Regions from separate parts of the Blautia faecis genome, predicted to be linked through region 2. Evidence: predicted binding sites of a transcription regulator. Region 2 holds the regulator's gene; the other holds the start of a gene.

Region 1 (7,719 bases), on a different contig from region 2:
GACTTTCCGATGCTGTTCTTGTGGTAGAAGCCAAGGAACAGAGTGGTTCTTTGATCACTGCAAACTTTGCCCTGGAACATGGACACAGTGTTTATGCCCTTCCGGGAGCTGTGACAGAGGAACTGAGCAGAGGCTGCAACAAGCTGATTTTCGATGGTGCAGGAATCGCTTACAGCCCGGAAATCATGCTTATGGAATGGGGAATCGAGGCAAAAAACAGACCTCAAAATGTGGAAAAAAAGAAGTTGGGGCTTGCGCCGGATTTGGATTTGGTGTATAGTGGTCTCGATTTACGACCTGAAAATCTGGATAATTTAATACGAAAAACCGGTTTTTCAGCATCAAAAGTCTGTGCTCTTCTGACAGAACTTCAGCTAATGGGGCTTGTGGGAGAGACAGGCAGACAATACTACAGAATATCAGGGGGATAATTTGTAGTGTATGTAGACTGAATACAAAGTAGGAGAGGTAGTATGGCTAAATATCTGGTGATAGTTGAGTCACCTGCAAAAGTAAAGACAATAAAGAAATTTCTTGGGGCAAATTATGAGGTAGAGGCATCTAACGGACATGTCCGTGATTTTCCCAAGAGTCAGTTTGGAATAGATGTGGAGAATGATTTCGAGCCGAAATATATAACCATCCGTGGTAAGGGGGAATTGCTTGCCAAACTTCGCAAGGCAGCCAAAAAAGCTGATAAGATTTATCTTGCCACTGACCCTGACCGTGAAGGAGAAGCAATTTCCTGGCACTTGATGCAGGCTCTGAAAGAAGATCCGGATAAAATGCACCGAATCACTTTCAACGAGATCACAAAGACTGCTGTAAAGGATTCCCTGAAGCATGCACGAGGTCTGAATATGAATCTTGTAGATGCACAGCAGGCGAGAAGAATGCTGGACCGTATGGTGGGGTATACCATCAGCCCGCTTCTCTGGGCGAAAGTAAAGAGAGGCTTAAGTGCTGGCCGTGTGCAGTCTGTTGCACTTCGCATCATCTGTGACAGGGAGGAGGAGATTAATTCTTTTATCCCGGAAGAATACTGGAGCCTGAATGGTGAATTCCTTGTGGATGGCGAGAAAAAGCCTCTGGAGGCTAAATTCTACGGAACAGACAAGAAGATGGATATCCACAATAAATCTGAGATGGATGAGATTCTTAAGGTTCTTGAGAACGAAGAATTTGAGATCTCTGAGGTGAAAAAAGGCGAGAGAATCAAGAATGCTCCGCTTCCTTTCACTACCAGTACCCTGCAGCAGGAGGCATCCAAAACACTGAATTTTTCCACCCAGAAGACTATGCGTCTGGCACAGCAGCTTTATGAGGGTGTTGATATCAAGGGCAACGGTACTGTAGGTGTGATCACATACCTTCGTACTGATTCTGTACGTATTTCTGACGAGGCAGATGCGGCAGCAAGAAGCTACATCAGCAGCCAGTATGGAGAAGAATATGTGTCAGAAACAGCCAAGACAGTGAAGAAGGGACAGAAGATCCAGGATGCTCATGAGGCTATCCGCCCAACTGATATCAGCCGTACACCTGTACAGATAAAAGAATCCCTTACACGAGATCAGTTCCGTTTGTATCAGCTGATCTGGAAGCGTTTTGCGGCCAGCCGTATGGCTCCTGCGAAGTATGAGACTACCTCTGTAAAAGTGGCTGGTGGAGACTATACGTTCACTGTGTCCGCTTCCAAGGTAGCATTTGAAGGCTTCCTTTCGGTATATATGCAGGAAGAGGATATGAAGAAGGGAAATGTGTTAAGCCAAAGCCTGAGTAAAGGCATGAAGCTGAAACTGAAAGAGTTAAAGCCGGAACAGCATTTTACCCAGCCGCCGGCACATTATACAGAGGCTTCCCTGGTAAAGACCATGGAGGAGCTTGGAATCGGCCGTCCGAGTACTTATGCGCCGACCATCACCACCATTATCAGCCGCCGCTATGTTTCCAAGGAGCAGCGTAACCTTTATGTGACAGAGCTGGGCGAGGTGGTAAACAGTATTATGAAGCAGGCGTTCCCAAGCATTGTGGACGTGAATTTCACGGCTACCATGGAGGGACTTCTGGACTGTGTGGAGAATGGTACTGTACAGTGGAAGACAGTAGTCCGGAACTTCTATCCGGATCTGAAACATGATGTGGATGCTGCCCAGGAAGAGCTGGAGAAAGTAGACATCCATGATGAAGAGACCGATGTGATCTGTGATAACTGCGGTCGTCATATGGTGATTAAATATGGTCCTCACGGACGTTTCCTTGCATGCCCGGGATTTCCGGAATGCCGCAATACCAAGCCTTATTATGAAAAGATTGGTGTAGCCTGCCCGAAGTGTGGTAAGGAAGTGGTGCTTAAGAAGACGAAGAAAGGCCGTAAGTATTACGGTTGTGAAGATAATCCGGAATGTGACTTTATGTCATGGCAGAAGCCATCGGATAAGAAATGTCCGGTGTGCGGAAGCTACATGGTGGAAAAAGGAAATAAACTGGTGTGCAGCCAGGAAACCTGCGGCTATGTAGAAACCAGGCCGAAGGATGAAAAAGAAAATTAAGGTTGCTGTGAAGCTCGCGAACAGTAACAAATTAAGAAGTTTTCGGGAAAGATCCCCTGCAAGGCAGATGTATTATGTTTTGCAGGGGATTTTTTAAATAAAAGCTCTATTACTTCCATTGTTTGATGAATAGTTTCAAAAACGTGATATTTTCAGAAAAGCTAAACAAAATTGAAAAATAGTAAAAAATAGCTTGTAAATAGTTTGAAAAACGTGTAGTATTAGAATAACAGGTAAAGTCAGAGCATGCCTGAAAAATGCTTTCTGCAAAATCTCCTGCAAAGTGGAGCGTACAGATTGCGGGAGTGGGTTTTCAAACAGGCTCTCATGTAACAAAAGCGAAGGGAGGACAAAATGAGCGTTCAGTTACTTGATAAAACAAGAAAAATCAATAAACTTCTCCATAACAGCAGTTCCAGTAAGGTGGTTTTTAATGATATCTGCCAGGTTCTGATGGATACTTTAAGTTCTAATATCCTGGTTCTCAGCAAGAAAGGCAAGGTGCTTGGTGTAAGCTTTTGCCCGGGAGTTGAGGAAATCCAGGAGCTGATAGCTGATGAGGTGGGCGGTCATGTTGACCCTCTGCTGAATGAGCGTTTTTTAGGGGTATTATCTACCAAAGAAAACGTGAATCTTCAGACACTTGGCTTTGAGCATGTTTCCAGCAGCTATCAGGGAATCATCAATCCTATTGATATTGCAGGAGAACGTCTTGGAACGGTGTTTATGTACCGCAAGGATCGTCCATATGATATTGAGGATATTATTGTCAGTGAATACGGCACTACAGTTGTAGGTCTTGAGATGATGCGGGCTGTACATGAAGAGAATGCTGAGGAAGACCGAAAGAAACAGGTTGTAAAATCTGCTTTTAACACACTTTCTTTCTCTGAACTGGAAGCTATCATCCACATTTTTGATGAGCTTGACGGAGATGAGGGAATTCTTGTTGCCAGCAAGATTGCAGACAGAGTAGGTATTACCAGATCAGTAATCGTAAATGCACTCCGCAAGTTCGAGAGCGCAGGCGTTATTGAGTCCCGGTCATCCGGTATGAAGGGAACCTATATCAAGGTTCTCAATGAAGTGATCTTTGATGAATTAGAAGAGATTAAGGCCCAGAGAAATAAAAAGGCCTGAGTGAATTCAATAAATAATAAACAAGTGTACAGAAGAACTGTTTTCCTTTGAACGTGTTTGAAAAAGGCTTTCTGCAAATTGTGAAGTTGCAGATTGCAGGAACGCTTTTTCAAACACGCTCTGGAGGGCAGTTCTTTTTTGTGTATAACAGGAAACTTCGTTGGAATTCATGATTTCACAAAAAAACTTTACCAGGCAGTCTTCAGAAGCTTCGAAATAGAAAAAAATTCAGAAAATTTTTAAAGTGAGAAAACAAGAGAAAAAAAGAGCATAAAAGAGAATAAAAAAGAATATACTTAAAAATGCAACTATGAAAAGAGTTGCACAAATAACGATAATTCAATAATATAATGGACAGTGATTAGCACTCGGCAATAATGAGTGCTAGCAAGGAAAAGAAAAGCAATTCTAAAGGAGGACATAGATCATGAAATTAGTTCCATTAGGCGACAGAGTTGTATTAAAACAGTTAGAAGCAGAAGAGACAACAAAATCCGGTATCGTTCTTCCAGGACAGGCACAGGAGAAACCACAGCAGGCAGAAGTAATCGCAGTAGGACCTGGCGGAGTTGTTGACGGCAAAGAAGTGAAAATGGAAGTTACTGTAGGCGACAAGGTTATCTATTCCAAATATTCAGGAACAGAGGTTAAGCTTGACGGTGAAGAGTATATCATTGTAAAACAGAGCGATATTCTTGCAATTGTGAAATAAGACATAACCTTATAAATAACTTGAAATCAGGAGGATGATTCATTATGGCAAAAGAGATTAAATATGGCGCAGAAGCCAGAACAGCATTAGAGGCTGGTGTAAATAAACTTGCTGATACCGTAAGAGTAACACTTGGACCGAAAGGAAGAAACGTAGTACTTGATAAACAGTTCGGTGCTCCGCTTATCACAAACGATGGTGTTACAATCGCAAAAGAGATCGAGCTTGAGGATGCTTTCGAGAACATGGGAGCTCAGCTGATCAAGGAAGTTGCATCCAAGACAAACGATGTAGCTGGTGACGGTACTACAACTGCTACTGTACTTGCCCAGGCAATGGTTCATGAAGGAATGAAGAATCTGGCAGCAGGTGCTAACCCGATCGTTATGAGACGCGGTATGAAGAAAGCTACAGATGCTGCTGTAGAAGCAATCAAGAACATGAGCCAGAAAGTAAGCGGAAAGAAACAGATCGCAAACGTTGCATCTATTTCCGCCGGAGATAAAGAAGTCGGAGAGCTTGTTGCAAATGCAATGGAAAAAGTTTCCAACGACGGTGTTATTACTGTAGAAGAGTCCAAGACCATGCACACAGAGCTTGACCTTGTAGAAGGTATGCAGTTTGACCGTGGATATATTTCCGCATACATGTCCACTGATATGGAGAAGATGGAAGCAAACCTTGAGGATCCATATATTCTGATCACAGACAAGAAAATCTCCAACATTCAGGAAGTTCTTCCGCTGCTGGAGCAGATCGTACAGGCTGGAGCAAAACTTCTTATCATCGCTGAGGATGTTGAGGGTGAGGCTCTTACCACTCTGATCGTAAACAAATTAAGAGGAACCTTCCAGGTAGTAGCTGTAAAAGCTCCTGGCTATGGTGACAGAAGAAAAGAAATGCTTCAGGATATCGCAATTCTGACAGGTGGTACTGTAATTTCTGACGAGGTAGGTCTTGAACTGAAAGATGCTACAATGGCTCAGTTAGGACGTGCAAAATCTGTTAAAGTTGCAAAAGAGAATACTGTTATTGTCGATGGTATGGGAGATAAAGAAGCAATTGCCAATCGTGTTGCCCAGATCCGTGCTCAGATTGAGGAGACAAAATCTGATTTCGACAGAGAGAAGCTTCAGGAAAGACTTGCAAAACTTGCTGGTGGTGTAGCAGTGGTTCGTGTTGGTGCAGCTACTGAGACTGAGATGAAAGAAGCAAAACTTCGTATGGAAGATGCTCTTGCAGCTACCAGAGCAGCTGTTGAAGAAGGAATCATTGCAGGAGGCGGTTCTGCATATATCCACGCTTCCAAAGAGGTTGCAAAACTTGCAGCAGGTCTTGAGGGAGATGAGAAGACTGGTGCAAACATCATCCTGAAAGCACTGGAAGCTCCGCTGTTCCGTATTGCTGCTAATGCAGGTCTTGAAGGTGCAGTTATCATCAACAAAGTAAGAGAGTCTGAGCCAGGTGTTGGTTTTGATGCTCTGAACGACAAATATGTAAACATGGTAGACGAGGGAATCCTTGATCCTGCAAAGGTTACAAGAAGTGCTCTTCAGAACGCAACAAGTGTTGCTTCTACTCTGCTTACAACTGAGTCTGTTGTTGCAAATATCAAAGAAGATACTCCGGCAATGCCAGCTGGCGGTCAGGGTATGGGAATGATGTAATTTCCGGCAGCGGAAAACAGAACGGAAAATCCATGAAAGGATTTTTGAAGGTATAATTCAGAACTCATAAGGGTCGGTGTCAAAGACGCTGGCCCTTTTGCATTCAATAAAAGTCATTTTTTACAGTAACTGTGTACTGTTACTGTTCACTGGTAACGTTCCGCGAGGCGTTTTTTGTGAACAAAGTTCACAGAAAACCCGAGAATTGCGGCGCGAAATCATGCGAATGCATGATTTCTGTGCATCGCGAAGCGCGTTACTGTGAACGGAGTGAACAGTAACTGTGTACTGGCAATATTCCGCGTTTTATCAGGAACGATGTTCACAGGAAAACTTTTGTGTGTTATACTTAAAACAACATGCCGGCTGGCAAAAAAACAAAGGAGAATTGTAATATGAGCGATTTGTATTCTGAGCTGCTTGTAAAAAAAGAGCGGACCGCAAAGGACAGGCTGGTAAAAGGCAGTATCATTGCACTGATCGTGCTTCTGGTACTCGCAGGTCTGTTTATCATGCCCCTGCTTCTGATCGCGGCAATTGTGCTGGGAGTCTGTGCCTATCTTTTTATCTTTCCAGGCACTGATCTGGAATTTGAGTACCTGTTTGTAAACGGAGAACTTGACATTGACAAGATCATGGCAAAGTCCAAGAGAAAAAGAGTAAAAAGCCTGAACATCACAGAATGTGATATTATGGCACCTCTTAACTCACATAGAATGGACTATTACAACAGCAACCAGAAGCTGAAAGTACAGGATTTTTCCTCCGGAAATCCGGAACATAAGCGTTTTGCAATTGTCTGCCGCGATGGCGCAGATACCTGCAAAGTAATTATCGAGCCAGATGAAATATTGGCAAAAACCATGAGAAATACTGCTCCGAGCAAAGTATTTTTAGATTAATTTACTAGATTGACACACTTTTAGTTTTTTGCTACACTAATCTACAAACCAAAGACACAATAAGACAAGGGAGGAAAAGCAATGGGTACTATCATTGGTGAAGGCATTACTTTCGACGACGTCCTTTTAGTTCCGGCGTACTCCAAAGTAATCCCGAATCAAGTTGACGTTTCAACTTACCTTACAAAGAAGATTAAACTGAACATTCCCATGATGAGTGCAGGAATGGACACCGTTACTGAGTACAATATGGCGATTGCCATGGCACGTCAGGGAGGTATCGGTATCATTCACAAGAACATGTCTATCGAGGCGCAGGCAGAAGAGGTGGACAAGGTTAAGCGTTCTGAGAATGGTGTTATCACAGATCCATTTTTCTTATCTCCGGAACATACATTGAAGGATGCCAATGACTTAATGGCGAAATTCCGTATTTCCGGTGTCCCGATCACAGAAGGCAAGAAGCTGGTAGGTATTATTACCAACCGTGATCTGAAGTTTGAGACAGATTTCAGCAAGAAGATCAAAGAGTCCATGACATCTGAGGGACTGATCACAGCCAAAGAAGGTATTACACTGGAAGAGGCGAAAGAGATCCTTGCGAAATCCCGTAAAGAGAAATTACCCATTGTAGATGATGATTTTAACTTAAAAGGACTTATCACCATCAAGGATATTGAGAAACAGATCAAATATCCTCTGGCTGCCAAAGATGAACAGGGACGTCTTCTCTGTGGGGCTGCTGT
Region 2 (7,719 bases):
ACGGTTCTGGTCGCCAGCATACATAGCGCCAACCTGTGGGACTGTCTTGTGCGACTCATCAATAATAAGAAGAAAATCATCCCCGAAATAATCCAGCAGAGTATAAGGTGGCTGCCCTGGCTCCAGTCCGGAAAGATGACGGGAATAGTTCTCAATACCGGAGCAGAAGCCGGTTTCTTTCATCATTTCAATATCAAAGTTGGTACGCTCGGAGATACGCTGGGCTTCCAGAAGCTTGTCTTCGCTTTTAAAGTAGTCTACCCGTTCTTTTAATTCCTCTTCAATGGCAATGGCTGCTTTCTGAATCTGCTCCGCTGGTACTACATAATGGGAAGCAGGGAAAATACCGATGTGCGCAAGCTGACATTTGATTTCTCCGGTGAGCACATCAATCTCAGAGATACGGTCAATCTCATCTCCGAAAAACTCCACTCTGACAGCGGTATCTGAGCTGTTAGCCGGAAAAATCTCCAGAGTGTCGCCACGGACGCGGAAGGTACTTCGGTGGAAGTCCATTTCATTTCGGGTGTACTGAATGTCGATCAGCTCCCGGATAACCTCATCACGATCCTTAGTCATGCCAGGACGCAGGGAAATCATCATGTCCTGAAATTCCTGAGGAGAACCCAATCCATAGATACAGGACACAGAAGAGATGATAATAACATCTTTTCGCTCTGACATGGCGGCAGTGGCAGAAAGACGGAGCTTGTCAATTTCATCATTGATCGCAGAGTCCTTGGCAATATAAGTGTCAGAAGAAGGCACATATGCTTCTGGCTGGTAATAATCGTAATAGGAAACAAAATACTCCACCGCATTCTCCGGGAAGAATTCCTTAAACTCACCGTATAACTGTGCTGCCAGAGTTTTATTATGGGCCAGGATCAGAGTAGGCTTATTCAGCGCCTGAATAACGTTTGCCATAGTAAAAGTTTTACCAGAGCCGGTGACACCAAGCAGCGTCTCAAACTGATTTCCCTCTTTAAATCCCTTTACCAGTTTCTCAATAGCCTGTGGCTGATCGCCGGTTGGTTTATACTCGGAATGTAATTCAAAATGATCCATATGAGTCCTTTCTTTTATAAAATCAAACACGCTTTAACTGTTTTCAGTATAGCATCCTTTTTTATAAAAGTACAGCAGAATCGAATATTTGTTCTGCCCTCTGAAATGTCAGAAGCATTCCAAAACTTTAATTGACAGACATACCTATAGTGCGTTATCTTAAAAAAGAAAAGCGTGATTGTTCACGACCTGACCAGTAACACGCTTCGCGATGCGCAGAAATCATGCAGAATTATTAGGAGTGCCGGAAATGGAAGAAAAACAAAAGAATAAAAGATATGTGCTGAGGAAGCTTTTTTTTGCCTCGTTATATCTTAGTACGTTTACTTTTGGCGGCGGATATGTGATCGTTACTTTATTGAAAGAGAAATTTGTGGATCAATATCACTGGATCGATGAGGAAGAAATGCTGGATCTGGTGGCAATCGCACAGTCATCTCCAGGAGCAATTGCAGTAAACGGAGCAATTGTGGTGGGATACAAGCTTGGGGGAATACCGGGAATGCTGCTGTCGGTTCTGGGGGCTATTATTCCGCCAATGGTGATCCTGTCCCTGATTTCCTTGTTTTATGATGCATTCTGCTCTAATTATTATATAGCAGCTCTTTTGAAAGGCATGACTGCCGGCGTAGGTGCTGTGATCATTTCTGTGGTATACGACATGGGGAAAAACGTGGCGAAATCAAATGACTGGGTAAATGTGGTTATTATGGTCATCAGTTTTTGTGTAAGCTATTTTCTGAAGGTAAACATTATTTATATAATACTTATTGTGGCTGTATTTGGATTTGCGCGTACACTTGTGAAGGAGGGCAGCAAAAAATGATTTATCTTCAGCTCTTTTTCAGCTTCCTTCAGATTGGTGCATTAAGCTTTGGAGGTGGATATGCAGCAATGCCTCTTATACAGGAACAGGTAGTGACTATGCATGGCTGGATTTCCATGGAAACTTTTTCGAATCTTGTGACCATTGCAGAGATGACTCCTGGTCCTATTGCAGTAAACTCCGCAACCTTTGTAGGAACCAGGATTGCTGGTCCTGGTGGCGCAGTGGTGGCTACTCTTGGCTGTATTTTACCCTCCTGTATAATTGTAACCCTGCTGGCATATATTTACACGAAATACCGGAAAATGTCCCTTCTCCAGGGAACTCTTACATCCCTTCGCCCGGCGGTTGTGGCCATGATCGCCAAGGCAGGAGTTACCATTTTAGTATCATCTTTTTTTATAAATGGTGCAGTGGAACTGTTTCGGGAAAACATATGCATTCGAATGGTGGTGTTCTTTACTGCCGCACTGGTGCTTTTAAGAAAATTTAAAATGAATCCTATTCTGGTGATGGTTTTGTGCGGTGTGGCAAATATGGTGTTTTGCGCGGCTGCCGGAAGCTGACTGGAAAAGATATGCCAGCTGACTTTCGTATATGGTGCTGCCGCAGGTAGGCTGCACCTGTGTTTAGAAGAAAAAATAAGGGGGATAACAGATTGAACATATGTGTATATGGCGCTTCAAGTGCACTGCTTAAAAACATTTATTATGAAAAAACAGAAGAGCTTGGAAGAGCAATGGGAAAAAGAGGTCACGGTCTGGTGTTTGGCGGCGGGGCTACCGGAATGATGGGAGCAGCAGCCAGAGGCGTGGCAGCAGAAAATGGTTACATACTTGGAATTGCTCCCCGATTTTTTGACCAGCCTGGAGTTCTGTATGAGAAATGCACGGAATTTATTTTCACAGAGAATATGAGAGAGCGCAAAAAACTTCTGGAAGAAAAATCAGATGCTACGATCGTAGCACCTGGCGGAATTGGTACCTACGAGGAATTTTTTGAGATTTTTACCTTGAAAAGCCTGAAACGTATTGACCGCCCAATTGTGCTGTATAACATTGACGGATATTATGACAAGATGAAAGCATTGCTGGAGTACACAGCAGAAGAGAAATTCATGGATTTTTCCGTGCTGGATATGGTAGTCTTTCTGGATGAGCCGACAGCAGTTCTTGACTATCTGGAAAATTATAAAAAATAGAGGCTGCTATTCAGCAGGGGCTGTTTTGCGAAACATATAACTGTGAAGGTGCTGAACAGTTACAAAACGGACATGTCGCCTATGGGCGGTATTCCTATATAGGAAAGAAGATGCCAGGGAAAATTTTCTCAAGGCATCTTTTTCATTTATGCGGCAGCAAACATAAGACTGCGTTGGCAGATACCTGATAGTATCCTTGCTGTCCAAAAAAAGTATTGCAGTAAGGAGAATTTAGCCAGAATGGTAAAGTATAGGGTAAAAACTATCAAAAAAGATGAAAAAAATTTGTAAAAAATATTGACAAAAGGAATACTGAGGTGTATCTTAAGAGCATAGATGTTAGCACTCCTAAATAATGAGTGCTAACAAAAGGAATTCGAAGAAGCCAGACGGAAATCAGAATCAGGTTTGACCGTCTGCTTTTCAGGAAGGAGCAGATATTTCATGGATGAAGTATTAGATGAGCGCAAACGGAAAATACTGAAAGCAATCATCAAAACTTATATGGAAACAGGCGAGCCTGTAGGTTCCAGAACTATTTCCAAATATCCGGATCTGAATGTCAGCTCTGCTACTATCCGAAATGAGATGTCCGACCTGACGGATATGGGCTACATCGTACAGCCCCACACCTCAGCCGGAAGAATTCCATCAGATAAAGGCTATCGCCTTTATGTAGATGAGCTTACCAGGGAGAAGGAAGCCGAGATCGCAGAAATCCGTGATCTGATGATTGAGAAGTCAGATAAGATGGATAAGGTGCTCAAGCAGGTGGCGAAGGTTCTTGCCACGAATACCAATTATGCGGCTATGGTTGCGGTTCCCCAGTATAAGGGAAGCACCCTGAAGTTCATTCAGCTTTCACGAGTCAATGAGCGGCAGCTGATTGCCGTAGTTGTATGTGAGGGTAATGTCATTCGGAACCAGATCATTAATATTGATGAGGAGATGGATGACCAGACGATCCTGAAGCTGAATCTTCTTCTTAACACGAACCTGAACGGTGTACCCATCCAGGACATTAATCTGGGCATGATCGCCAGATTGAAAGAACAGGCGGGAAGCCACAGCGGTGTGGTTGCAGATGTGCTGGACGCAGTTGCAGCTACGATTCACGTGGACGAAGAAGATATGAAAGTATATACATCGGGAGCAACCAACATATTTAAGTATCCAGAGCTTGCAGATACATCCAGAGCCAGTGAGCTGATTTCCACTTTCGAGGATAAGCAGGAACTTGCGGATATGGTCCGTGAGGAAATGGGAGATCCGGAGAACACAGGAGTTCAGGTATACATCGGGGATGAAGTTCCGGTACGTACCATGAAAGACTGCAGTGTGGTCACAGCTACTTACGAGTTGGGAGATGGAATGCGTGGAACTATTGGAATCATCGGTCCCAAGCGAATGGATTACGAGAATGTAGTGGACAGCTTAAAGAAATTAAAAGTCCAGCTTGACGAAATGGTAAATAAGAAAACCTAGAAAGGCGGTTGAAAGCGTGTCAGAAGAAATGAATAAAGAAGCCGAAGTACAGGAAGAAGCAGTTGACATTCCGGTAACAGACGGAAGCGAAGAAGAGGCAGCAGATACAGCCCAGACAGCAGAAGAGGAGACTTCCGAAGAACCAGCACAGACAGAAGAAACTGAGCAGTCAGATCAGGAAGCCGAATCTCAGAAGGAACCGGAAACCAAGACAAAAACTTCTTTCTTCGGCAAGAAGAAAAAAGAGAAAGATAAATTTGAACAGCAGGTCGAGGAGCTTACAGACAGACTGAAGCGCAGCATGGCTGAATTTGATAACTACCGTAAAAGAACGGAGAAAGAGAAATCCAGCATGTACATCATCGGCGCCAGGGACATCGTTGAAAAAATGCTTCCGATCGTGGATAACTTCGAAAGAGGTCTTGCACAGGCACCGGAGGATGATCCATTTGCAGAAGGCATGAAGATGATCTACAAGCAGATGATGACAGCTTTTGATGAGATGGGTGTGAAGCCAATCGAAGCTGTAGGTAAGGAATTTGATCCGAATCTGCATAATGCAGTGATGCATGTGGAGGACGAATCCGTTGGCGAGAACATCGTCGTAGAGGAATTTCAGAAGGGATATACCTACAAGGATTTCGTTGTAAGACACAGTATGGTAAAAGTTGCTAATTAACAGAAAGCAGCTTGGAGAATCAAACTTCATCGACATTTTCTAAAAACAAAGTATAAATGTTACTGTTCGTGTAATGGACAGCAACCATGAATTTTTAAACAGGAGGAAAATTATCATGGGAAAAATCATTGGTATTGACTTAGGTACAACAAACAGCTGTGTAGCTGTTATGGAAGGTGGACAGCCAACCGTTATCGCAAATACAGAAGGATCCAGAACAACACCATCTGTTGTAGCATTCACAAAGACAGGTGAGCGTCTGGTAGGTGAGCCTGCAAAACGTCAGGCAGTAACAAACGCAGAGAAAACAATCTCTTCCATCAAGAGAGAGATGGGTACAGATTACCGTGTAACAATTGATGATAAGAAATATTCCCCACAGGAAATTTCCGCTATGATTCTTCAGAAACTGAAAAAAGACGCTGAAGGATACCTTGGAGAGTCTGTTACAGAAGCAGTTATCACTGTTCCGGCATATTTCAATGATGCTCAGCGTCAGGCAACCAAGGATGCTGGTAAGATTGCAGGTCTCGATGTAAAACGTATCATCAACGAGCCTACAGCAGCAGCTCTTGCATATGGTCTTGACAATGAGAAAGAGCAGAAGATCATGGTTTATGACCTTGGTGGTGGTACATTCGATGTTTCCATTATTGAGATTGGTGATGGCGTTATCGAAGTTCTGGCAACAGCTGGTAACAACCGTCTTGGTGGTGATGACTTTGACCAGAGAATTACAGACTATATGCTTTCTGAGTTCAAGAGAACAGAGGGCGTTGACTTAAGCAACGATAAGATGGCTCTTCAGAGACTGAAAGAAGCTGCTGAGAAAGCTAAGAAAGAGCTTTCTTCCGCAACAACAACCAATATCAACCTGCCATTCATCACAGCAACAGCTGAAGGACCGAAGCATTTTGATATGAACCTTACAAGAGCTAAATTTGACGAACTTACACACGATCTTGTTGAGAAAACAGCAGAGCCGGTTCGCCGTGCACTTTCTGATGCAGGTCTTACTGCTTCTGATCTTGGACAGGTGCTTCTGGTTGGTGGATCTACACGTATCCCGGCTGTACAGGATAAAGTAAGACAGTTAACTGGCAAAGAGCCAAGCAAGGCCTTGAACCCAGATGAGTGTGTTGCACTTGGTGCTTCTATCCAGGGTGGTAAGCTTTCCGGTGAGGCTGGTGCAGGTGACATCCTTCTTCTTGATGTTACTCCACTTTCCCTGTCCATCGAGACAATGGGTGGTATTGCAACACGTCTGATCGAGAGAAATACAACTATTCCGACCAAGAAGAGCCAGATTTTCTCCACAGCAGCTGATAATCAGACCGCTGTAGATATCAATGTATTACAGGGCGAGCGTCAGTTCGCGAAAGACAACAAGTCCCTTGGACAGTTCCGTCTGGATGGAATCCCACCAGCACGTCGTGGTGTTCCGCAGATTGAGGTTACATTCGATATCGATGCCAACGGTATTGTAAATGTATCTGCTAAGGATCTTGGAACAGGTAAAGAGCAGCACATTACAATCACAGCTGGTTCTAACATGTCCGAGTCTGATATTGACAAGGCTGTTAAAGAAGCTGCTGAGTTCGAAGCTCAGGATAAGAAACGTAAAGAGGCAATTGATACAAAGAACAATGCAGACTCCATGGTATTCCAGGTTGAGAATGCACTGAAAGAAGCAGGCGATAAACTGGATGCAAATGACAAAGCTTCCGTAGAGGCTGACTTAAATGCATTAAAAGATATCCTTGCTAAATATGCAAATACAGATGAGATCGGAGATGCTCAGGTCGCTGAGATCAAAGCTGCTCAGGAGAAGATGATGGAAAGTGCTCAGAAGCTTTTCGCAAAGATGTATGAAGCACAGAACCCACAGGGTGGTGCTGGTCAGGCAGGCCCTGGACCGGACATGGGAGGAGCTTCCCAGGGCGGTAACGAGGCTGGTTACGGCGATGATGTTGTAGATGCTGACTACAAAGAGGTTTAATTGAATAATAAGTTCCAATATTTCGGAACATGAAACTACAGCCCGGTCATGATTCATGACCGGGCAGTGGTGGTGAAAGACATATTACAGGAAATGCGCCGCTGGCGTCTTCCATAAGATAACCAAATACAAAAAGTTAGGAAAAGAAAGAAATCATGGCTGATAAAAGAGATTACTATGAAGTCTTAGGCGTTGATAAGAGCGCCGATGACGCTACATTAAAAAAAGCATATCGTCAGCTTGCCAAGAAGTATCATCCCGACGTAAATCCGGGAGATAAGGAAGCTGAAGCGAAATTCAAAGAGGCAACAGAGGCTTATAGCGTCTTAAGTGACCCGGACAAGAGAAGACAGTATGATCAGTTTGGTCATGCCGCTTTTGAAAACGGCGGCGGTGGCGGAGCAGGCGGTTTCGGCGGCTTTGATTTCTCCGGCGCAGACATGGGGGATATCTTCGGAGAT

The links. The regulator HrcA, encoded in region 2, represses chaperone genes, less so after heat shock. The targets are predictions, from matches to a motif close to TGTTAGCACTCNNNNNNNNNGAGTGCTAACA.
Region 1: groES (co-chaperone GroES) is a predicted target of HrcA. The motif match lies at 4,052-4,082, and genes of this name have one in related genera.

Annotation. Positions count from the first base shown of each region.
Region 1 is NZ_JAQDKY010000008.1:68,400-76,118, reverse strand. Features, by position in the region: gene dprA (DNA-processing protein DprA) at 1-431, shown strand, start outside; gene topA (type I DNA topoisomerase) at 474-2,552, shown strand; gene PGQ38_RS20470 (DUF6783 domain-containing protein) at 2,810-2,926, shown strand; gene codY (GTP-sensing pleiotropic transcriptional regulator CodY) at 2,907-3,692, shown strand; gene groES (co-chaperone GroES) at 4,120-4,404, shown strand; gene groL (chaperonin GroEL) at 4,449-6,071, shown strand; gene PGQ38_RS06010 (DUF6106 family protein) at 6,467-6,973, shown strand; gene guaB (IMP dehydrogenase) at 7,055-7,719, shown strand, end outside.
Region 2 is NZ_JAQDKY010000010.1:75,262-82,980, forward strand. Features, by position in the region: gene uvrB (excinuclease ABC subunit UvrB) at 1-1,068, opposite strand, end outside; gene PGQ38_RS07105 (chromate transporter) at 1,319-1,894, shown strand; gene PGQ38_RS07110 (chromate transporter) at 1,891-2,460, shown strand; gene PGQ38_RS07115 (LOG family protein) at 2,553-3,095, shown strand; gene hrcA (heat-inducible transcriptional repressor HrcA) at 3,540-4,580, shown strand; gene grpE (nucleotide exchange factor GrpE) at 4,609-5,259, shown strand; gene dnaK (molecular chaperone DnaK) at 5,375-7,258, shown strand; gene dnaJ (molecular chaperone DnaJ) at 7,414-7,719, shown strand, end outside.